4 regions of the Kocuria sp. 2SI genome follow, and region 1 is predicted to be linked to each of the others. Evidence: riboswitches for the same ligand, from Rfam matches in the RefSeq annotation. Region 1 holds a riboswitch; each other region holds the start of a gene.

Region 1 (5,390 bases):
GGATCCGTCGGATCCACGACGTCGAGATCCGTGTGCACCACACGCAGCTCCGTCCACCCGGCCGCTTCCGCAGCCCGCTGCCGCTCCACATCCCGAAGTCGCTGCCGCGGGTCCTCGTGGACCGCACCGTCGACCTGCACGGCCAGCCGGTGCCTGCGATCCGCGAGGTCAGGGTGGACCCGACGGCCACCCGGGGATCGGATCTCGACATCAGCCTCCCACCCGGTGAAGCGATGGTCCTCCAGCACGAGCCGCGTATAGGTCTCCAGCGGCGAGTCCACTCCGACGACCGCGAGCGTCTGTCGATGCGGCCAGGTCCAGCAGTGTTCGGGCCGGGGACGTGAGGCGGACCGATCCGTCGGTCCAGAGATCCTCGGCATGGAACTGACTCCGGTGCCCGACAACGCCGCGTCCTCGAGGCCTTGATCCTGTCGAGGAGCACAGATGGATGCCGCCGACATGCCCGAGCCTGCCGGGGAGCCGGAAGTCGTGGAGGATGGCGGCCGTCGTGTGGCTGGCTGCCCAGCCTTCCTGCTGCAGAGCCGGGAGGATCCTCAGCAGACCGGATCTGGTGCGGGGGTCAGGGCGCGAATCGGCGCAGGACCACAGGCCCTTGCCCCAGGAGCAGTACTGCCTCCCCGACAGATGACGCTTCGCGACGCCTGCCGCTTCAGCCTCGGCGGTCGTGAAGACGCGGCCCTGCAGGCAGGCAGGTGGACTGTGACGTGGTCTCGGCATGGCAGACAGTGCAGCGGATCACGGCGCCGACCGATGCGAACGGATCCGCTCCCCGCCGTCGTCGCCCCGGTCCAGTGCCCGAAAGGGCGTCTGTGGAGGCATGAACTCCGTACTTCGGATCTCCATTGTCCGGGATTCCGTGTGGACCGGGGATCTCGTGCGCCCAGTACGCCGAGGGGACGCACAAGGCGCACGGGATCGCCGACGGGACGCATCGGACGTCTAATCCGGCGTGAATCGTGACGAATGGGTCCCCTCGGCGGCGAGGAGGGTCGATGCGTCGCTTCGGTAGGGCCCCCTCAGGAGAGGAAGGCGGCTCGGACCAGCTCGCCGATCTGCTCGTGCTCGATCAGGAAGCCGTCGTGCCCGGCGCCGGAGCGGATGGTGCGGTGGGGGACGTCGCCGGGCAGAAGCCGGGCGAGGTCCTCGGACTCCGAGGGCAGGTAGAGCCGATCCGAGTCGACCGAGGCCACGAGCCAGTCGCAGGTGGTGGCCGCGAGCGCCTGCCTGACGCCGCCGCGGCCGCGGCCGACGTCGTGGCCCATGAGGGCGTCGTTGAGCACCAGGTAGGAGTTGGCGTCGAAGCGGCCCACGAGCTTGGCGGCCTGATGATCCAGGTAGCTCTCGATCGCATACCGGCCCCGACGGCGCCCCGGCAGCGGCGCCCCCGGATCCTCGCCGGCCTGCGCCGCATTGCCGAAGCGCGCGTTGAGGTCCGGTGCCGCGCGGTAGGTGGTGTGCGCGATCCGCCGTGCGATTCCGAGGCCCACGGAGGGGATGACGCCGTCGTAGTAGTCGCCGCCGCGGAAGTCGGGGTCGTTGCGGATCGCCAGGCGCTGCGCCTGGCCCCATGCGATCTGCTCGGCGCTCGAGGCGGCGGTCGAGGCGATCACCGCACAGGCCCGCACCTGCTCGGGGAACGTGGCGGCCCACTCGAGGGCCCGCGCACCGCCCATGGAACCGCCGACGACCAGCCGCCAGGACGCGATGCCCAGCTGCTCGGCCAGGCGCTGCTCGGCGCGCACCGAGTCGCGGATCGTCACCGCGGGGAAGTCCGATCCCCACGGAAGACCGGCCCGCGGGCTGTCCTCCGGGATCAGAGTCGACGGACCCGTGGAGCCGTAGCAGCCCCCGAGCATGTTGATGGCGACCACGAAGAAGCGGTCGGTGTCGATCGCCCGCCCGGGCCCGACCAGTCCGTCCCACCAGCCCGGTGCCTCGGCGGAGACACGGTCGAAGGAGGTGGCGTCCTCGGCGACCCGTCCGCGCGTGACATGGGTGTCCCCGGTCAGCGCATGCGGGACGAGCACCGCGTTGGAGGCGCGGTCGTCGAGCTCGCCCCAGGTCTCGTAGGCCAGCTCGACATCGGGCAGCACGGCCCCGGATTCCAGCCCGAGGTCGCCGATGCGGGCGCGGCGCAGCAGCCCCTCGGTGCGGAAGGGCTGCTGCGAGCGCGCGGTCGTGCTCTGGATGGCGGTCACCTCAGACCGATCCCCCTGCGCCGCGCGCCTTGACCGCGGCGAAACCGAGCTCCAGGTCCGCGAGGATGTCGTCGATGTGCTCCAGTCCCACGGACAGCCGCACGAACCCCGGGGCGACGCCGGCGGCCAGCTGCTCCTCCGGGGAGAGCTGAGCGTGCGTGGTGGAGGCCGGGTGGATGACCAGCGAGCGGACGTCACCGATGTTCGCGACGTTCGAGTGCAGGCTCAGCGCGTCCACGAAGGCCTGGCCGGCCTCCGAGCCGCCGTCGAGCACGAAGCCGAGGATCGAACCTGCGCCGCCGGGGACGTACTTCTGCGCACGCTCGTGCCACGGAGAGGACTCGAGCCCGGCGTAGGACACGGATTCGACGCCCTCGTGGGCCTCCAGCCAGGTGGCGACCGTCCGAGCGTTGGCGACGTGGCGCTCCATGCGCAGCGACAGCGTCTCGATGCCCTGCTCGATCAGGAAGGCGTTGAACGGGGAGATGGAGGCTCCCATGTCCCGCAGCAGCTGGGTGCGGACCTTGAAGGCGAAGGACACGTTGGCCCCGAACGGCCCGTTCTCGCCGAAGACCTCCCCGAACACGACGCCGTGGTAGGACTCGTCCGGCTCCACGAACCCGGGGAAGCGCTGCGGGTAGCGGGTGTAGTCGAAGCGCCCGGAATCCACGATGAACCCGCCCACCGAGGTGCCGTGCCCGCCCAGGAACTTGGTGGCGGAGTGGATCACCACGTCGGCGCCGTGCTCGAACGGCCGCAGCAGGTACGGGGTGGCGATGGTGTTGTCCACCATCAGCGGCACCTCGGACTCGTGGGCGATCCGCGAGACCGTCTCCAGGTCCAGGACGTCGTTGCGCGGGTTCGGGATGGTCTCCGCGTAGAAGGCCTTGGTACTGGGCCGAACGGCATCGCGCCAGGCCTGGGGATCGTCCGGATCGGAGACGAACGTGGTCTCGATCCCGAGCCGCGACAGGGTGTGCTTGAACAGGTTGAAGGAGCCGCCGTACAGCGACGGGCTGGCCACGATGTGATCGCCCGCCCCGGCCACGTTGAGGATCGCGTAGGTGGTGGCGGCCTGCCCGGAGGAGACCATGACGGCCGCGGTGCCGCCCTCCAGGGAGGCGATGCGGTTCTCGACGACCTCGGTGGTGGGGTTGGTCAGGCGGGTGTAGATGGGCCCGACCTGGCTGAGTCCGAAGCGACCGGCAGCGGTCTCGGCATCCGGGAAGACGTACGAGGTCGTCTGCTGGATGGGCAGCGCCCGGGCGCCGGTGACGGGATCGGGCTCCTGACCGGCATGGATCTGGCGGGTCTCGAAGCTCCATCCCTGAGGGGCGGAGGGGGTGGGCTGCTGTGCTGACATGTCGGCGACTCCTTGTCTTCCGGGGCCGCGGACCGAGGTCCGACGGACCCGTCGGACCGGGTGCCGTGACCCGCGCTTGCCGTGTACGCGTCGGCGCACCGGCCCGGTCCTCACCCAGGGCACCCCACCGCGGAAGGAGGGTTGCCGGCCAGCTAGCTGGGGCTTGTCGCTGGCTCTCGTGACCTGATTCCCATTCTCGGACGAGCGAGGCTCCGGCGCAAACCCGGGTTCCGTGGCCTGTGGAGCGCTCCGTCAGAACAGCAGGGGCCCGGCTAGGAAGCCGACGGCGTCCAGCAGGAAGTGGGCGATGATCAGCGGCATCACGCGTCCGGTGCGGCGGTAGAGCCACAGGAACACCAGCCCCATGACCACGTTGCCCAGCGCCGGACCGACGCCCTGGTACAGGTGGTAGCTGCCTCGCAGAAGGGCCGAGCCGATCAGCACGGCCGGCCACGTCCATCCCACCCGCAGCAGGCGATCGGCCAGGAACACGACGACGATGATCTCCTCCACGAGCGAGTGTCGCACCGCCGAGGCCAGCAGCAGGATGACCTCCCACCAGGAGGTCCCGCCCGCGTTGGTGACGATCTCGGCGGTGATCCCGAGCTGGCGGCCCGCCTGGTACAGCGCCAGGGTGCCCAGTCCCATGACGACGAAGAGCAGCGTCCCCAGGCCCAGATCTGCCAGCGGGGCTCGGCGGTCCAGGCCGATCCGGTGCAGCAGCCCACGCAGCTGACCGGCCGAGCCCGCCAGCAGATAGAGCGCCAGCAGCGGTGGAACCAGAGCCAAGAGGATCCCGAGGCTGCGGCGCAGGACGTCGAACAGGGGGAAGCCGCTCTGCGGCGCGTTCATGGAGGCCGTCGACTCGGCGATCGAACTGGTGGACAGCGTCTCGGCGAGGTTCAGGACGGACCACAGCGCGCTGGCCCCCAGCGAGACGCCCAGCACCAGCAGGATCTGCAGCCACAGATCGGCTCGCTGGGAGCCGAACGACGGCTGGGCTGGGGCCTGGGAGAGGTGTTCGGTCATGGGCTCCATTGTGGGCCAGGGGCACGACGGCAGCGGCCTGTGCTGTCGGCGCCGGTTCCTACGATGAGCGCCATGACCTCCCAGCACCCGGATCCCTCCCCCGCTCCTCCCGAGACGCCGCGCCGCGACCACGTCCGCGAGTTCCACGGCGACTCCTTCCAGGATCCGTACGAGTGGCTGCGGGAGAAGGACTCCCCAGAGGTCATCGCCCATCTGGAGGCCGAGACCGCCTGCGCGGAGGCCGCCACCGCCCAGCTGGCCCCGCTGCGCGAGCAGCTCTTCCAGGAGGTCCGGACCCGCGTGCAGGAGACGGACCTGTCGGTGCCGTGGCGGCGCGGCGACTGGTGGTACTTCACGCGCACCGTGGAGGGCGGAGAGCACTCGGTGCAGTGCCGCGTCCCGGCTGCTGAGGAGGGGTGGGAGCCGCCGCAGATCGTGGCAGGTCAGTCCCTGCCCGGCGAGCAGACCCTCCTGGACGGCAACGCCCGGGCGCAGCCGCACGAGTTCTGGTCGCTGGGCGCCTTCGACATCACCCACGACGGCACCCGGATGGCCTGGGCCGAGGACACCACCGGGGATGAGCGCTTCACGGTGCGCGTCCACGACTTCGCAGCCGACCGGACGCTCGACGACGAGATCCCCGAGACCTCCTACGGCGCCTTCCTCTCGCCCGCCGGAGACGCCGTCTTCTACACCGAGGTCGACGACTCCTGGCGGCCGTGGCGCCTGCGCCGGCACGTGCTCGGGACCCCGCTGGAGCAGGACATCACCATCGCCCA
Region 2 (5,390 bases), on a different contig from region 1:
GGGCGGGCTCCTGGTGGCCCTCGGCGGGCTGCTCGGCCCCGAGCCGGATCGGTCGGGTCCGCTGCCCGACTGATCGGCAGATCGCGGCTCACAGGCAACTGCCAGCCGCCTGAGGCCCTCGGCGGCGGGGCCGTGAGCGGGACAGGCGCATCATGTACGCCGTGATCGCACCGCCCTCCCGCGCCGCCGCCTGGCTGCTGGCCGGATCCCCCTCCGCCTCCTACGGCGCCCCGCATCGCCGACCCGATCGTGACGAGAAGACCCATCCCTGGTGGAAGGTCATGTGCCTGTCCGGCGTGGACTACTTCTCCACCCTGGGCTATCAGCCCGGCATCGCGATCCTGGCTGCCGGGCTGATCTCCCCGCTGGCCACCCTGGTGCTGGTGGCCGTAACACTCTTCGGCGCGCTGCCGGTCTACCGGTGGGTGGCGGTGGCCTCCCCGCACGGCGCCGGCTCCATCCGGATGCTCGAGACGCTGCTGCCGCGCTGGAGTGGCAAGGTGCTGGTCCTGTGCCTGCTCGGCTTCGCGATCACGGACTTCGTCATCACCATGACCCTGTCCTCGGCCGATGCCGCCGTGCACATCGTCGAGAATCCGCACGTGCCAGCCGAGGCGCATCACTGGCAGTTCTGGGTGACCGTCGGGCTGCTCCTACTGCTGGGCGCGGTGTTCATGGCCGGGTTCTCGGAGGCCATCAGCGTGGCCGTCGTCCTGGTCCCCGTGTATCTGAGCCTCAACGCCGTGGTGCTGGCGGTGGGCTGGTGGCAGATCGCCCGCTCGCAGGAGATCGGATTCGCGCAGTGGTGGGATGCGGCGCTGAGCCAGCACTCCTCGCCCTGGGCGGCCGTCGCCGTGGCTGCCCTGGTGTTCCCCAAGCTGGCGCTGGGCCTGTCCGGCTTCGAGACCGGGGTCTCCGTGATGCCCCTGGTGCGCACCTCGCGGGGCCTGCGGGGCCGTGTGGAGGACACCCGACGACTGCTCACGACCGCCGCGCTGATCATGGCCGGGTTCCTGCTGACCTCGTCGCTGGTGTGCACGATCCTGATCCCGGCCGGAGAGTTCGAGCCCGGCGGCGCTGCCAACGGGCGAGCACTGGCCTACCTGGCGCACAGCCTGCTGGGCGAGACTTTCGGGTCGGTCTACGACCTGTCGACGGTGCTGATCCTGTGGTTCGCGGGCGCCTCGGCCATGGCCGGTCTGCTCAACCTCATCCCGCGCTACCTGCCGCGCTACGGCATGGCGCCCGAGTGGACCCGCGCTCCGCGGCCGCTGGTGCTCACGATCCTGGCTGCCGCCCTGGTCGTCACGGCGGTCTTCCGCGCCGACGTGGATGCGCAGGGCGGGGCCTACGCGACCGGGGTGCTGGTGCTGATGCTCTCGGCCTCCTTCGCCTCGACCCTGTCGGCGGGAAAGCGGGGGCATCGCCGCGCCGCCGTGGGATTCGCGGCGATCACCGTGGTGATCGCCTACACGACCGCCGACAACATGATCAGCCGCCCCGATGGCCTCCACGTGGCCCTCGTGTTCATCGCAGCCCTGCTGGCAGCGTCGTTCGCCTCGCGGGTCTGGCGGGCCTCGGAGCTGCGGATCCGCAGCATCGATTTCGACCAGACCTCGCTGGCCTGGCTGCGCGGCTGCCGCGGACGCACGGTGCGGCTGATCGCGCACCGGCCGCGCACCCAGCTGGGCGCAGCAGGGGCCCAGGCCCAGCAGCTCCTGCTCAGCGACCCCGACCTGGCCGAGAAGCTGCGCGACGAGCGCGAATGGCATCGCCTTCCCTCGGCCGACGGCGTCCTGTTCGTGGAGGTGACCCTGCGCGATCCATCGGACTTCGAGGACCGGTTGCGCGTGAGTGCCCACGAGATCGACGGCCACCGCGTCCTGCGCGCAGAGGGCTCGTCGGTGCCCACCTGCCTGGCCGGCGTGGCCCTGGCCGTCCGGGACCGGACGGGGCGGCCGTCGCACCTCTACCTCGAGTGGTCCGACGGCTCGCCGCTGGTGAACTCCCTGCGCTTCCTGCTCCTCGGCCGCGGTCAGACGGCGACGGCCGTGCACGAGGTCCTGCGCCGGGCGGTGGCGCGCAAGCAGGACCGCCCGTTCGTGCACGTGACGTGAGGCTCCGCGCAGGGCTGCGGACGCAATCCTCGGGAACCGCAGCTTGAATTTCTGGACGCATACATCGCCACTGCATCCCTGCCAGTGATGGCAAAGGCCCTCGGAAGGGCCAGGGCCTCTGCCAGCTGCCGTTCCCCAGCCCTCAGCCGAGATCCCGCGCCGGGGTGTCCGCCGTGGACGGCCTGCCCATGTAGGCCCCGCGGTACTTGGCCGCCGGGTGGGTGTCGAGCACCTTGGTCTGCCCTGCACCGTAGACGTTCTCGCGCAGGGTGGGGCCGTCGTAGTCGGTGCGGTAGCGCCCGCGCTTCTGCAGCTCCGGGACCACCTGCTCCACGAAGTCCTCGAACGAGCCCGGGGACACGTGGTAGGCCAGGTTGATCCCGTCCAGGCCGCCCTCGTCGATCCAGGTCTCGAGCTGATCGGCCACGGTCTGCGGGGAGCCCACGACCACATCGCCCATGCCGCCGATCGCGCAGTGGCGGGCGATCTCCTCGCGCGTCCACTGCTTGGTGCCGTCCTGCATGGTGAACGGCGTGAGGAAGGACTGGATGGCCTCGGTCTTGACGTAGTTCAGGACCTCGTCCTCCTGGAACGTGGACAGATCCAGCCCGGACCAGCCGCCGATGATGGCCTGCGAGGCCTCCAGGTTGGCGTAGCTCTGGTACTCGCGGTACTTGGCCTGGGCCTTCTCGTCGGTCTCATCGACCACCACGGAGAGCATCGCGTAGATCTTCACGTCGTCCCGGTCACGGCCCTCGGCCTCGACCTTGTCGCGGATCCGGTCGGTCATGTACCGGGTGAGGTCCGGGCGCAGGGCGCCGATGAACACGGCTTCGGCGTGCTTGCCCGCGAAGGCCTGCCCGCGCGAGGAGGCCCCGGCCTGGAAGATCAGCGGGGTGCGCTGCGGGCTGGGCTCGGTGAGCGCCGCACCAGGCACCGTGAAGTGCTTGCCCTGGTGCTGGATCGGGTGGACCTTGGCCGGATCGGCGTAGATCCCGCGCTCCACGTCCTTCACGACGGCGTCGTCCTCCCAGGAGCCCTCCCACAGCTTGTAGCAGACGTCGAGGAACTCCTCGGCGATCTCGTAGCGCTCGTCGTGCTCGATCTGGGTGGGCAGACCCTGGTTCTCGGCCGCCGAAGGCAGGTAGGAGGTCACCACGTTGAAGCCCACGCGCCCGCGGGTCAGGTGATCCAGCGTCGCGTACTTGCGCGCCAGCGTGTACGGCTGCTCGTAGGTGACCGCACTGGTCACGCCGAAGCCGAGGTTCTTCGTCACCGCGGCCATGGCGGAGATCTGCATGAACGGATCGTTGACCGGGACCTGCGCGCCGTCGGCGATCGAGGGGGCGGCCGAGTTGCGGTAGATGTCGTAGATGCCGACAACGTCGGCCAGGAACAGGGCGTCGAAGCGGCCCCGCTCGAGCACCTGGGCCAGGTGCGTCCAGTACTCGATCGTGTTGTACTCCGTGGCCCGCGAGCGCGGGTGGCGCCACAGCCCGAAGCTCTGGTGATCCACGCAGGTCATGTCGAAGGCGTTCAGGGAGATCCGCTTGGCCATGGGAGGCTGCTCCTGAGGGGTCAGACCCGCGCCCCGTGCGCCGCTCATGCCGCGGCCAACCTGCGGGTCCAGCGCGTGCATGCGCCGCACTTGCCGCACGCGGTCTAGCGAGCGGCCCGATCCTCACCTGGGGCACCCCGCTACGGGAGAGGGTTGCCGTCCGGCCAGCCAGGGCTGTGGGCCGGAACTCTTGATCGTGTGAGCGTCATCCTATGCACACCTGAGGCGACGGTGCGAAGCCCGTCCCGTGCGTTGCCCCGCTCGTCCTCCGATTTGCTGTCTCCCCGGACCAGGGCATTGAATGACCCCGGTTCCCATCCGGAGCGGCCGAGAGACCTGGCTCGTCGACGCCGCAGCAACCAGTGCCGTCCATTACGCGGCACAAGGTGCTAATGCCAGGACCGATGGAGTGATGTGATGATCTCTGCGCCCCCGTCCGCCCTGAGCACGGTCGATGCCGCCGCCCTGACCTTCGATGGCGTCGGCAAGTCCTTCCCCTCTTCCGGCGGCCTCCAGCGCGATGTCCTGGCCGACGTCAGCTTCCATGTCCGCCCCGGCGAGATCGTCTCGGTGCTGGGCCCGTCGGGCTGCGGCAAGTCGACCCTGCTGCGCGCGGTGGCCGGTCTCGGCACGGCCTCCGCCGGCCGGGTCCTGATCGACGACGCGCCCGTGCACGGCCTGGACCCGCGCTGCGCGGTGGGCTTCCAGGAGCCGCGGCTGCTGCCCTGGCGCACGGTGGCCCGCAACGTGGCGCTCGGGCTGCCCCGCGGGGTCCGGGGCCGCGAGGCCGAGCAGCGCGTGGCGCACCTGCTCGAGCTGGTGCGGCTGACGAAGCATGCCGAGGACCGCCCGTCGGAGATCTCCGGCGGCATGGCCCAGCGGGCCTCGCTGGCCAGGGCGCTGGCGCGCAATCCGCAGGTGCTGCTGCTCGACGAGCCGTTCGGGGCGCTCGATGCCCTGACCCGTCTGAAGATGCAGGACCTGCTGCTGGAGATCCACGCCGCAGATCCCACGACGGTGCTGGTGGTCACCCACGATGTGGAAGAGGCCCTGGTGCTCTCCGACCGCGTGGTCGTGCTCGGGACGCCGCCGGAAGGCGGGCCGGCAGGGATCCAGGAGATCCTCACGGTCGACTCGCCGCGACCGCGCCACCGCGATGATCCCGAGCTGACGCAGGCCCGCACGCACCTGCTCGGCCTGCTGGGCGTGGAGGCATGAGCGGGCTGACGCGTCGTCGCCTGCTGGGCCTGGCCGCCGCCGGGGCCGCCGCCGCGCCCCTGTCCGGGTGCGTCATGGAGGGCGAGGGCCCGGGCCGCGGCATGGCCGCCGGCTCGGACACCGAGATCTACCTGGACTACGCGACCTACAACCCGCTGTCGCTGATCATCCGCGAGAAGGGCTGGCTGGAGACCGTCGCCGCAGAGGACGGCCAGGAGGTCCACTGGACGTTCTCGGCCGGGTCCAACAAGGCCAACGAGTTCCTGCGCGGCGGGGCGATCGACATCGGCTCGACCGCGGGCTCGGCCGCGCTGCTGGCGCGCACCAACCGCTCCCCCATCCGCGCGATCGACATCTGCTCCCAGCCGGAGTGGGCAGCACTCGTACGCACCGCGGACTCGCCCCTGCGCTCGGTCGAGGATCTGCGCGGCAGGTCGGTGGCGGCCACCAAGGGCACGGATCCCTACTTCTTCCTGCTGCAGGCGCTGTCGGCGGCG
Region 3 (5,390 bases), on a different contig from region 1:
TCCAGCGGCGCCGTGCTCTCCGGGTACACCGTGATCCACATGCTGGGCAATCTGCAGGTCTACCTGGGACGCGGCCGCTTCGACTCCTACGCCCACCACCTGCGCACGCTGGGGGCGCCGGTCCTGCCGCGGCGCACCGTGCTGTGGGCCTTCCGGGTCGTGCTGCTGGCCGATGCGCTGACCCACCTGAGCTGCGCGGCGGTGCTGACCGTGCGCGCCCAGGCCTCCGAGCGCCGTGCTGCCGCTCAGCCCAGGCCGCTGCCGCAGGGTCGTCGGCGCACCCGCTGGCAGAGGCTCAAGCGCTCCATGCGCTCGACCGGCACCGTCCTGGGGCTGTTCACGGCCTTCCACCTGGCGGATCTCACGCTGGGCACGCGGCCGGCCGCCTCGCGCCGTCACGAGCCCGGTGCCGCCTACGACAACCTGGTGGCATCCCTGCGCCGCCCGCCCGTGGCCGGGCTGTACCTGGCCGCCATGCTGGCGCTGGCCGCCCACACCTCCCAGGGCCTGGTCCAGATCGGCAACGACACCGGCTTGTCCGCCCAGCGCGGTGCCCGCGAGCGCTTCGAGCTGGCCGGGCGGCTGGTCGGCACCGGCGTGGCCCTGGGCAACGCCTCCATCCCCGTGGCCGTGCTCCTGCGCCTGGTGCGCTGAGCCGTCCTCCCCCGCACTGCAACACCGCCTTCCGCGACCGGGTCCCGGCGCGAGGGCACCGAAGGAGTCCCATGCGCATCACCGGCACCCTGCAGGTCGAGGTCTGGCGCCAGGCCGACGGCGAGTCCGAGGGCGGTTTCGAGACCCACACCGTCACCGGCGTGAGCCCCCAGACGACCGTGCTGGAGCTGCTCGACCTGCTCAACGAGCAGCTGCCCGAGGGCATGGAGCCGATCTCCTACGACGACGGCTGCCGCGAGGGCATCTGCGGCAAGTGCGGCGTCACGGTCGACGGCGTGGCCCACGGCCCCCAGCTCAACCGGGCCTCGTGCCAGCAGCAGGTTGCGGCCTTCACTGACGGCGAGCGCGTGCGGATCGAGCCGCTGCGCGCAGCCGCCTTCCCCGTGAAGAAGGACCTGTCCGTGGACAAGAAGGCCGCGCTGCGCACCGTGGTCAAGGCCGCCGGAGGCCCCGTGGGCATGAAGGCACTGACCGAGGCCGGGTGCATCAGCTGCGGGGCCTGCGTGGCCGCCTGCCCCAACGGCTCCGGCCAGCTGTTCGTGGGCTCGCTGCTCACCGAGCTCCCCCCGCTGGCCAAGGACGACGACGACCGCCGCACCCGCTCCGGCAAGGTGCTCGACGCCGCCGAGGAGAGCTTCGGGCCGTGCTCCACCCTGGGCGACTGCACCGAGGTCTGCCCCGCCGGGCTGCCGCTGGAGAATCTCTCGGCAGTGGCGAGGGAGCATCTGCGCCGTCGTCGCTGAGTCGCCAGGCCGCGGCGGCGGCCTGGCGCTGCGGCGCCGGAGTGCGCCTCCGGGATTCTTGTAGTTACACGCCTGCGCGCCCCTTAGCATTCGCAGTTGCGAACACTCGGGCGGGGTCATATATTTGCATCAGCAACTCACCTCTCCCGCTCGACCAGGAGTCCACGATGCACCCCTATATCCCGCAGGCTCAGCCCTACGCCTACCCGCAGGCCACCTGGTCCCCGAGGCCCTCCGCGCCCGGCAGCGCCGTCACCGCTCTGGTGCTCACGATCCTCGTGCTGGCCGGTGCACTGCTGCTCTCCCCGCTCACGATCCTGTTCTCGATCGGCGCCGCGTCCACAGTCACGGAGCCCGACTTCGGCGGCACCGCCGATCTGGTCGCTGCCATGCTCGTCGCGTTCCTGCCCCTGGGCGCCCCGGCGATCCTGGGTGCGGCGCTGGCCATCTACCCCCGCATCCGCATGCCGCGCGAGATGTACCCGTCCTCCGGGGTGAAGACTGCCGCAACCGTCTTCCTGGTCTTGCATCTGCTCACGCTCGTGCTCGCCGTCATCTTCGGCGTCCTGCCGCAGGTCCTGGTGCTGTGAGCACGGCACCACCGCGTCATGGGGCTTGTGCTGTCGGAGCCTTCTTGTAATTTCAGGACACGTTCAAGAGCGCGGCCTCACGGGCCTGGCCGGCCGCGCAGCAACCCGAACTCGATTCCCGGGTGCTTCCAGAGCAGAACGGGCCTCAGCGCACTCGCTGAGGCAAGACTCGACGGGGTCGCGCTGCGCGGCCCGGAAGGCAGGACCTCATGTCCGACGCACTGCACCAAGCACTGGAGTCGAAGCGCTCCGATCTCGAGCATCTGCATCCCTACAACGTGCCGCTGCACCTCGCACCGGAGGCACCCGTGGTGCCGCCGCGCACGAACCACCGGTGGATCGACTTCGGAGATCGGGAGGCCCGGGAGTGGAGCAGAGTCCTGTTCCTCCTCCCCCGCAAGGGCCACTCAACGACCGTCATGGCCTGCGCGCACAGCGTGTGGCGCTTCGGCAACCTGCCCAACGTGAACAATGCCCCGGAGGTGGCTCGGGCCGCCCGCGCTCTCGGACACACCCCGGAGAGCGCCTGGGAGATGCTGGTGACGTTGATCGTCATGCGCCAGGACCAGGAGCACGACCCGGATGTCGCCTACGACCTGAGGGTCTGGGCCCTGTGGATCGAGCGCATGAACCACCTGGAGGACCCGATCACAGCGGCAAGGCACTGCTTGAAGGCCGTCGGTCAGCGCTGATCGGGGCCCTCGGCGACCGACCCGACGAAACAGCCCTCCTCCCCGCCGCTATGGCTGGGAGGAGGGCTGCGTCGTCGTTCAGCGGCGGAAGCGGGTCAGGCCTTGCCCACGCGCTTCATCTGCTGGGTCCAGAACGCGCCGGTGGTGATCACGTCGGTGCCGTCCCAGGCATCCAGCCCGGTGAGGCCGGGGATGTCGGAGCCGTTGAAGGTGGGCTCCTCACCGCGGCGGCGCTGGGCCTCGTAGTTCTTCATCACCTTGACGGCGACGGGCGCCAGGAGGATCAGGGCGATCAGGTTGATCGTGGCCATGATCGCCATCATCACGTCGGCCAGAGACCACACAAGATCCAGGGCGACCACCGCGCCGACCATCACGGACAGGAGCACCAGCAGGCGGTAGCCGTTCATCACCGCGCGCGAGCGGGTGAGGAACATGATGTTCGCCTCGCCGTAGAAGTAGTTGCCGATCACCGAGCTGAAGGCGAACAGGAAGATCGCGATGGTCAGGAAGTGGACCGCCCAGGTCCCCAGCTGCAGACCCAGTGCCGTCTGCGTGAGCGAGGCGCCCTGGGCAGAGTCGCCGAAGCTGGGGTTGGACAGCAGCACGATGAACGCCGTGACCGAGCAGACGAGCCAGGTGTCGAAGTAGACGCCCAGGGACTGCACGAAGCCCTGCTTGGCCGGGTGAGAGACGGAGGCCGAGGCACCGGCGTTCGGCGCGGAGCCCATGCCGGCCTCATTGGAGAACAGTCCGCGGCGCAGGCCCTGGACGAACACGGCCATGAAGCCGCCCACCACGAACTCGCGGATGCCGAAGGCGCCCAGGACGATGTCGGCGACCATGCCGGGGACCTCGCCGATGTTCAGGACGACGACCAGCAGCCCCAGCAGCACGTACAGGATGGCCATGACCGGCACGACTGCCTGGGTGACCGCGGAGATGCGGCGGGCGCCGCCGAAGATGATGGAGGCGGTCAGCACGACGACCACTGCGCCCACGATCAGCTTGAAGGGCAGGGCCCCGGCGGCCGACGGGTCGATGTCCAGCGAGCCCGACAGCGAGTCCACGATCGCGTTGGACTGCACCGAGTTGAACACCAGGCCGTAGGTGACGGTGATGATCACCGCGAACAGGATGCCCATCCAGTGCTTCTTGAGCCCGTAGGTCATGTAGTAGGCCGGTCCGCCGTAGTAGCCGGTCTCGCCCTTGCGCTTGTAGAGCTGGCCCAGCAGCGACTCGACGAACGCGCTGGCGCCGCCGATGGCCGCGATGGCCCACATCCAGAACACGGCGCCGGGTCCGCCCACGCTGATCGCGATGGCCACGCCGGCGATGTTGCCCGTGCCCACGCGCGAGGCCGCCGAGACGGTGAACGCGCGGAACGACGAGATCGACTTCTTGCCGTCCGGGTCCTCACCGGGAGGGTCTCGCAGCACCCGGAACATCTCCGGGACGGACCGCCACTGGACCGCCCTGGTCCTGATCGTCAGGTAGATACCCGTGCCGATCAGGATCGCGAAGACGATCCAGCTCCAGATGAAATTGCCGACGCTGCCGACGAGCTCAGTGAGCTGCTCCATGTGCACTCCCGCTTCTCAGAGGAATCTGCCGGAGCGACCACAGGCCGTTCCCAGCAGTTGGTGCAATGTACACCAGCCAGGTTTCCGGCGAGTTGCGGTTGGTGCCCCGACTGCGCACGTGAAGCGCCGAGCTCGAGGACCTCAGTCCTCGACGACCCGCACCGCACCCTTATCCGCCGAGGTCACCATGGAGGCGTAGGCCTTCAGGGCCTTGGACACCTTGCGCTCGCGCGGCTTGGTCGGCTTCCAGGGGGCCTCGCCCTTCTCGGAGCGACGACGCGCCAGCTCGGCGTCGTCCACATTGACGCGCAGGATGCGGTTCTCGACGTCGATCTCGATCTCATCGCCCTGCTCGATCAGGCCCACCGCACCGCCGGCGGCGGCCTCCGGGGAGATGTGCCCGATCGACAGCCCCGAGGTGCCGCCGGAGAAGCGGCCGTCGGTGATCAGGGCGCACTCCTTCCCCAGGCCCAGGCCCTTGAGGTAAGAGGTCGGGTAGAGCATCTCCTGCATGCCGGGCCCGCCCTTGGGGCCCTCGTACTGGATGACCACGATGTCCCCGGGCTTCACGTTCTTGGACAGGATCTCGAACACGGCCTCGTCCTGGGATTCGACGACGAACGCGGAGCCCTTGAAGTGGAACAGGGACTCGTCGATGCCCGCGGTCTTGATGATCGCGCCGTCCTCGGCGATGTTGCCGAAGAGCACGCACAGCCCGCCCTCCTTGGTGTAGGCGTGGGCGACCGAGCGGATGCAGCCGTCCTGGGCGTCGAGGTCGTGGTCCTCGTACTCATTGGCCTGCGAGAACGCCTGCGTGGTGCGCACACCGCCCGGGGCGGCCAGGAAGTGGTGCTTCGCCTGCTCGGTCGCCTTGCCGGAGCGGATGTCCCACTCGTCGAGCCACTCGCCCATGGTGGCGGCGTGGACGGTGTGGACGTCCTCGTCCAGCAGCCCACCGCGGCGCAGCTCGCCCAGGATCGCGGGGATGCCGCCGGCCCGGTGGACGTGCTCGATGTGGTACTTCGTGGAGTTCGGGGCGACCTTGGCCAGGCAGGGCACGCGCCGGGAGATCTGGTCGATGTCCGACATGGTGAAGTCGACCTCGGC
Region 4 (5,390 bases), on a different contig from region 1:
GCTTTGTGCGTCTGCGCTGTTCAGGGGCGATGCCGTGAGTCGGCTCACGGGGCGAACTCGGCTACCGTGTGGAGCGGATCACACGCGGCGCCGCTGCGCCGATCGCACAGCCCCAGGAGATGTCATGACCGCTCCCCATCAGCAGCCCGCCGAGGATCGGTCCCCGGCAGCCCACGAGGATCCCACCCCGCCCGATGCGCGCCGCGTGACCCCGTCCTCGCAGCGGATCGCGGAGGGGGCGCAGAAGCTCTCGGAGTCCGGCATCCCGCAGGCCCTGGCAGATCTGGCGCAGGCCTCGGACAAGGCGGCCGCGCTCAACGCGCACGGCGGCGAGCTCTGCGAGAAGCTCGGCATCGAGTACCTGGAGGCCTCGGCCCAGCGGGTGGTCGCGCGCATGCCGGTCGAGGGCAACCGCCAGCCCGTGGGCCTGCTGCACGGCGGGGCCACGATCTCGCTGGCCGAGTCGCTGGGCTCCATGGGGGCCTTCATCCACGGTGCGGGGCTCGGGCGCGTGGCCGTGGGGCTCGAGGTCAGCACCACCCACCATGCCTCCGCCCGCAGCGGCTGGGTCATCGCCACGGCGGAGGCGCTGCAGCTCGGGCGCTCGATCGCGACCTACGAGGTGGTGGTGCGCGCCGAGGCGGACAATCGCCGCATCTCGACCGTGCGCATCACCTGCTTCCTCAAGGAGCTCTGACCCCCTCTCCTTCCGCCGAGTGGATCCCCAGTTGCGCTGTTCTGCCTCTCAGCGCAACTGAGTATCCACTCGGCGTGTGCGGGGAGGCTCAGAAGAGGCGGGACGAGGCGATCTCGGCGCCCTGGGCCAGTGCCTCCAGCTTGGCGGCGGCGATCTGCGGGTGGATGCGCCCGCCCAGACCGCAGTCGGTCGAGGCGATCACGCGCTCGCGACCCACGACCGAGGCGAAGCGCTCGATGCGCTCGGCCACCAGCTCCGGGTGCTCGACCACGTTGGTCGCATGGGAGACGATGCCCGGGATGATCAGCTTGTCCTCGGGCAGGGAGACGTCCTCCCACACGCGCCACTCGTGCTCGTGGCGGGCGTTGGCGGCTTCGAAGGAGAACGCGCCGGCGTTGATCTGCAGCATGGTGCGCACCAGGTGCTTGAACTCCAGATCTGTGGTGTGCGGGCCGTGCCAGGAGCCCCAGCACAGGTGGAACCGGACCTGCTCGGCGGGGATGCCCTCGAGCGCGTAGTTGATCGCCTCCACGCGCTTGGCCGTGAACGCCAGGTAGTCCTCGACCGACGGCTCGGGGTTGACCTGATCCCAGTTCTCCGCGATCGAGGGGTCGTCGATCTGCACGATCAGCCCGGCGTCGGTGATCGCCCGGTACTCCTCGCGCATGGCCTCGGCGCACGCCTGCAGGACCTCGTCCTCGTCGCCGTAGTGCTTGTCCTCCAGGCGCGCGCACGACCCCGGCGAGAGTGAAGCCAGGTAGCCCTCGGATGCGCCCGTGGTCTCCAGCGCGCGCTTGAGGTTGGCGATGTCCCGGGCGACGGCCTCCTGGCCGACATAGCGGATCGGGCCCACGAACTCGGGGAACGGCGGCAGATTGCCGGTCGAGATCCCGCTGGAGGGGTCGGTGTAGGCGTCCTGGAAGCGCTGTCGGTCACGACGGTCGCCGAAGCTCGTGAGCCGCACCTGACCCGGCTCGGAGCGCACCGCCGTCTGGCTCCAGAGATCGACCGAGCCGGGGCCCAGCCCGTCGAGGCGGTCGAAGATGTAGTGCCACCAGGCGCCGTAGTCGGTGTCCTCGGACATGGCGTGGCCGTACTCGCCGTCGTTGACGACGTCGATCCCCAGGTTCTTCTGGCGCTGGACGACGTCGACGACAGACTCGGTGAGCAGCTGGTCGTAGTCCTGTCCGCCGGTGCGGGCGCGGTTAGCCTCGATCAGCTGATCGGTGCGCGGCAGGGAGCCGGCGTGGGTGGTGAGGATGCGATTCTCGGAGCGGTGCATGAAGAGATTCCTTTCTGCGTGAGATGGGTATGCGGCCACCCCGCCGAGTGGATACCCAGTTGCGCTGTTCAGGCAGGTAGCGCAACTGGGTATCCACTCGGCGGTGGGGAGGGGGGGTCAGAAGAGGCGGCTCGAGGCGATCTGCGCGCCCTCGGCCAGTGACTCGAGCTTGGCCATGGCGATCTGCGGGTGCAGACGGCCGCCCAGCCCGCAGTCGGTCGAGGCGATGACGCGCTCGCGGCCCACGACGGAGGCGAAGCGCTCGATGCGCTCGGCCACCAGCTCCGGGTGCTCGACCACGTTGGTGGAGTGCGAGACGACGCCCGGGATGATGACCTTGTCCTCGGGCAGCCCGGCATCCGCCCATTCGCGCCACTCATGGCCGTGACGGGCGGAGGCCGCCTCGAAGGAGTAGCCTCCGGCGTCGATCTGCAGCAGGGGCTCGATCAGGTGCTTGAGCTCCAGGTCGGTCGTGTGCGGGCCGTGCCAGGAGCCCCAGCACAGGTGGAATCGGATCTGCTCCTGCGGCAGCCCGCGCAGCGCGTGGTTCAGCGCCTCGATCCGCAGCTGGATGAAGGAGCGGTAATCCTCGAGCGAGGGCTCCGGGTTGATCTGGTCCCACGACTCGGCGATCGAGGGGTCGTCGATCTGCACGATCAGCCCGGCGTCGACGATCGCCTGGTACTCCTCGCGCATGGCGTCGGCGCAGGCGTAGACGAGCTCCTCCTCGGTGGCGTAGTACTCGTTGCTCACTCGGGCGCAGGAGCCGGGGGACAGAGCGGCGATGAAGCCCTGCTCGGCGCCGGAGCCCTCGAGCGCGGACTTGAGGTTCGCGATGTCCGCCTGCACGGCGTCGTGGCCGGTGTAGGTCAGCGGCCCGGTGATCTTGGGCTGGGCCACCCGCTTGCGGGCGGTGAGGATCCCGGAGGACTGATCGGCATAGGCCTCGGCGAAGCGCTGCCGGTCGCGGCGATCGGCGAACGACGTCAGCACGATGTTGCCCGGCGAGGAGCGCTTGGCGCCGGCGTTCGGGTCCCAGCGGTCCTCGTCGGAGGGGCTCAGCCCGCCCAGGCGGGAGAACGAGTAGTTCCACCAGGCGCCGTAGTCGACGGAGCTGGACATGGTGTGGCCGTACTCGCCGTCGTTGACGATGTCGATCCCGATCTCGGACTGCCGGGCGACGATGTCGCGGACGCCCTGCTGCATGGTGGCCACGAGCTCCTCCCACGAGATCGTGCCGGCCTGGTAGGCCTCGTTCGCGGCCAGCAGCTCGGGGGTGCGGGGCAGGGAGCCCACGTGGGTGGTCTGGATGCGGTCGGTGTTCAGCATGCGCGAAGGCACGTCCTTTCCATCGGTCCTGGCGGGAGCACCTCTGCGCTGGGGACGGATCCCCGCATGGTTGCTGCGACGTCTTCGAGCCAAGGTCTCTCGGTCGCTCGTGATGGTGACGTCGATCATCCTGCCATGCCGAGGACGTCGCACCCAACCCACGAAAGCCGTCGAGTGGATCCCCAGTTGCGCTGTTCGCCCGAACAGCGCAACTGGGGATCCACTCGGCGGGGTGGGGGAACGGAGGGTCAGCGGGGCATCGCTGCCGGGTCGTCGAACTCCTCCGGGGCGCGGAAGCGGGTCACGCCGCGGCGCTTGGCCAGCACAGCGCCGATGATCCACAGGAGAGCGAACAGGCCCGCCGTGAGCAGGATCTGCTGACGCACGCCGGGCACCGTCATGCCCAGGATCACGACGGCCACCATGCCCGCCAGCGCCACGTAGGACAGCACCGGGTAGCCCCAGGCCCTGAGCACGAGGTCGCGGCCCTCGCGCTCGGCGCGGCGGCGCAGCACCAGGTGGGAGACGATCGTCATGGACCAGATGACGATCAGGGTGGAGCCCACGATGTTGAGCAGGATGCCCAGGATCTCCTCGGCCCACAGGTAGTTCAGCCCGACCGTCACGAAGCCGAAGGCCACCGCGGCCACCGGCACGCCGCGGGGGTTGGTCCTGCTCAGCGCGGCCGGTGCCAGGCTGCGGTGGGACAGCGAGAAGATCATCCGCGAGGCGCCGTACAGGTTGACGTTCAGCGACGACAGCAGCGCGACGGTCACCACGACCGCCATGATGGAGGCGACGGCCGGAAGCCCCGCGGTGTTGAGCACGGCCACGAACGGGGAGGCCAACAGGTTCTCGTCGTTCCACGGCATGGCCAGGACCATGATGGCCACGGAGCCCATGTAGAAGATCAGGATGCGCCACACGATGGTGCGGATCGCCCGGCCCACGTTCTTCTCGGGGTCCTCGGTCTCGGCCGCCGCCACGGCCACGATCTCGATGCCGCCGAAGGCGAAGGCCACGATCAGCAGGCCGGCGGCCACGCCTCCGATGCCGTTGGGCATGAAGCCGCCGTGGGCGGTGAGATTGGCCAGGCCGGGCGCCTCGGCCGTGGGCAGCAGGCCGATCACGAACAGCCCGCCGATCACCAGGAAGACGACGACGGCGGCGACCTTGAGCAGCGAGAACCAGAACTCGAACTCGCCGAACTGCCCCACGCCGATGAGGTTGATGGCGGTGAAGATGATCATGAAGATCAGCGCGAGCAGCCACTGCGGGGCGATGGGCCAGGCGGAGACCAGGATCTGGGCGGCCGCGGTGGCCTCGGCGGCGATCACGATGATCAGCTGCACCCACCACAGCCAGCCGACGGCGAAGCCCGCGGCCGGGCTGACGGCTCGGCCCGCGTAGACGGAGAAGGCGCCGGAGGTGGGGTGATCGGCGACCATCTCGCCGAGCATGCGCATGATCAGGATGATCAGGAACCCGGCGACGACGTAGGACACGAGCACCGACGGCCCGGCGGCGGCGATGCCTGCCCCCGAGCCGACGAACAGGCCTGCGCCGATGGCCGAGCCGAGGCTCATCATGACCAGGTGGCGGCCCTTCATGTGGGCCTTCAGGTTCGAGTCCTGCGGGCCGTCTGCCCCGGGCGCTGCGGGAGCGGTGGTGCTCTGCGAATGGCGTCCGCGACTGGTCGCGGGCGAGGATCCGGAACCCATGGGGGCCTCCTGGTGGTGAGGGCGCCGGGGGATCGGCCTTGGGCGCCTGTGCTGCACGTCACAATCTGATGGCGACACACTAGGCCACCCCGAGGGCGAGTTCCGGGCCTCCGCGGAAGCCTTCGCGAGCGTCGGACGATGCGCCCCGTGATCCGCGTCTCACGGGTGGGATCGTCCGGCGTGCCTGCGCGCAGCGGGCGAGGGCGTCCGCTGGCGCAGGTGTGTGACATCAGATCGTCTCGGGGCCCTCCGAGCCCGCCTGATAGTCCTGCAGCGGCACCAGGCCGTCCGCCACGGCGTCGATCGCCGGCTGCACGATCCGCCAGCAGTGCTGCGAGGCCTCGGCGCTGACGCTGAAGGA

The links. Region 1 has a riboswitch for S-adenosylmethionine ahead of FFS25_RS05810 (bifunctional o-acetylhomoserine/o-acetylserine sulfhydrylase). Riboswitches for the same ligand answer to the same signal wherever they lie in the genome.
Region 2: another riboswitch for S-adenosylmethionine. It lies ahead of FFS25_RS00190 (LLM class flavin-dependent oxidoreductase); the one in region 1 lies ahead of FFS25_RS05810 (bifunctional o-acetylhomoserine/o-acetylserine sulfhydrylase).
Region 3: another riboswitch for S-adenosylmethionine. It lies ahead of FFS25_RS00410 (hypothetical protein); the one in region 1 lies ahead of FFS25_RS05810 (bifunctional o-acetylhomoserine/o-acetylserine sulfhydrylase).
Region 4: another riboswitch for S-adenosylmethionine. It lies ahead of FFS25_RS00450 (cobalamin-independent methionine synthase II family protein); the one in region 1 lies ahead of FFS25_RS05810 (bifunctional o-acetylhomoserine/o-acetylserine sulfhydrylase).

Annotation. Positions count from the first base shown of each region.
Region 1 covers NZ_SCNB01000007.1:56,886-62,275, forward strand. Annotated here, with positions in the region: gene metX (homoserine O-acetyltransferase MetX) at 1,038-2,219, opposite strand; gene FFS25_RS05810 (bifunctional o-acetylhomoserine/o-acetylserine sulfhydrylase) at 2,221-3,582, opposite strand; SAM riboswitch class IV at 3,650-3,766, opposite strand; gene FFS25_RS05815 (CPBP family intramembrane glutamic endopeptidase) at 3,835-4,620, opposite strand; gene FFS25_RS05820 (S9 family peptidase) at 4,684-5,390, shown strand, end outside.
Region 2 covers NZ_SCNB01000001.1:42,563-47,952, forward strand. Annotated here, with positions in the region: gene FFS25_RS00180 (MFS transporter) at 1-73, shown strand, start outside; gene FFS25_RS00185 (APC family permease) at 153-2,117, shown strand; gene FFS25_RS00190 (LLM class flavin-dependent oxidoreductase) at 2,260-3,675, opposite strand; SAM riboswitch class IV at 3,757-3,871, opposite strand; SAM riboswitch class I at 3,987-4,094, shown strand; gene FFS25_RS00195 (ABC transporter ATP-binding protein) at 4,093-4,893, shown strand; gene FFS25_RS00200 (aliphatic sulfonate ABC transporter substrate-binding protein) at 4,890-5,390, shown strand, end outside.
Region 3 covers NZ_SCNB01000001.1:92,489-97,878, forward strand. Annotated here, with positions in the region: gene FFS25_RS00395 (succinate dehydrogenase/fumarate reductase transmembrane subunit) at 1-654, shown strand, start outside; gene FFS25_RS00400 (2Fe-2S iron-sulfur cluster-binding protein) at 726-1,418, shown strand; gene FFS25_RS00405 (hypothetical protein) at 1,586-2,008, shown strand; SAM riboswitch class IV at 2,070-2,183, shown strand; gene FFS25_RS00410 (hypothetical protein) at 2,218-2,700, shown strand; gene FFS25_RS00415 (alanine/glycine:cation symporter family protein) at 2,796-4,283, opposite strand; gene ilvD (dihydroxy-acid dehydratase) at 4,425-5,390, opposite strand, start outside.
Region 4 covers NZ_SCNB01000001.1:104,899-110,288, reverse strand. Annotated here, with positions in the region: gene FFS25_RS00460 (PaaI family thioesterase) at 125-697, shown strand; gene FFS25_RS00455 (cobalamin-independent methionine synthase II family protein) at 786-1,979, opposite strand; gene FFS25_RS00450 (cobalamin-independent methionine synthase II family protein) at 2,097-3,308, opposite strand; SAM riboswitch class I at 3,325-3,427, opposite strand; gene FFS25_RS00445 (amino acid permease) at 3,557-5,029, opposite strand; gene FFS25_RS00440 (glucose-6-phosphate dehydrogenase) at 5,259-5,390, opposite strand, start outside.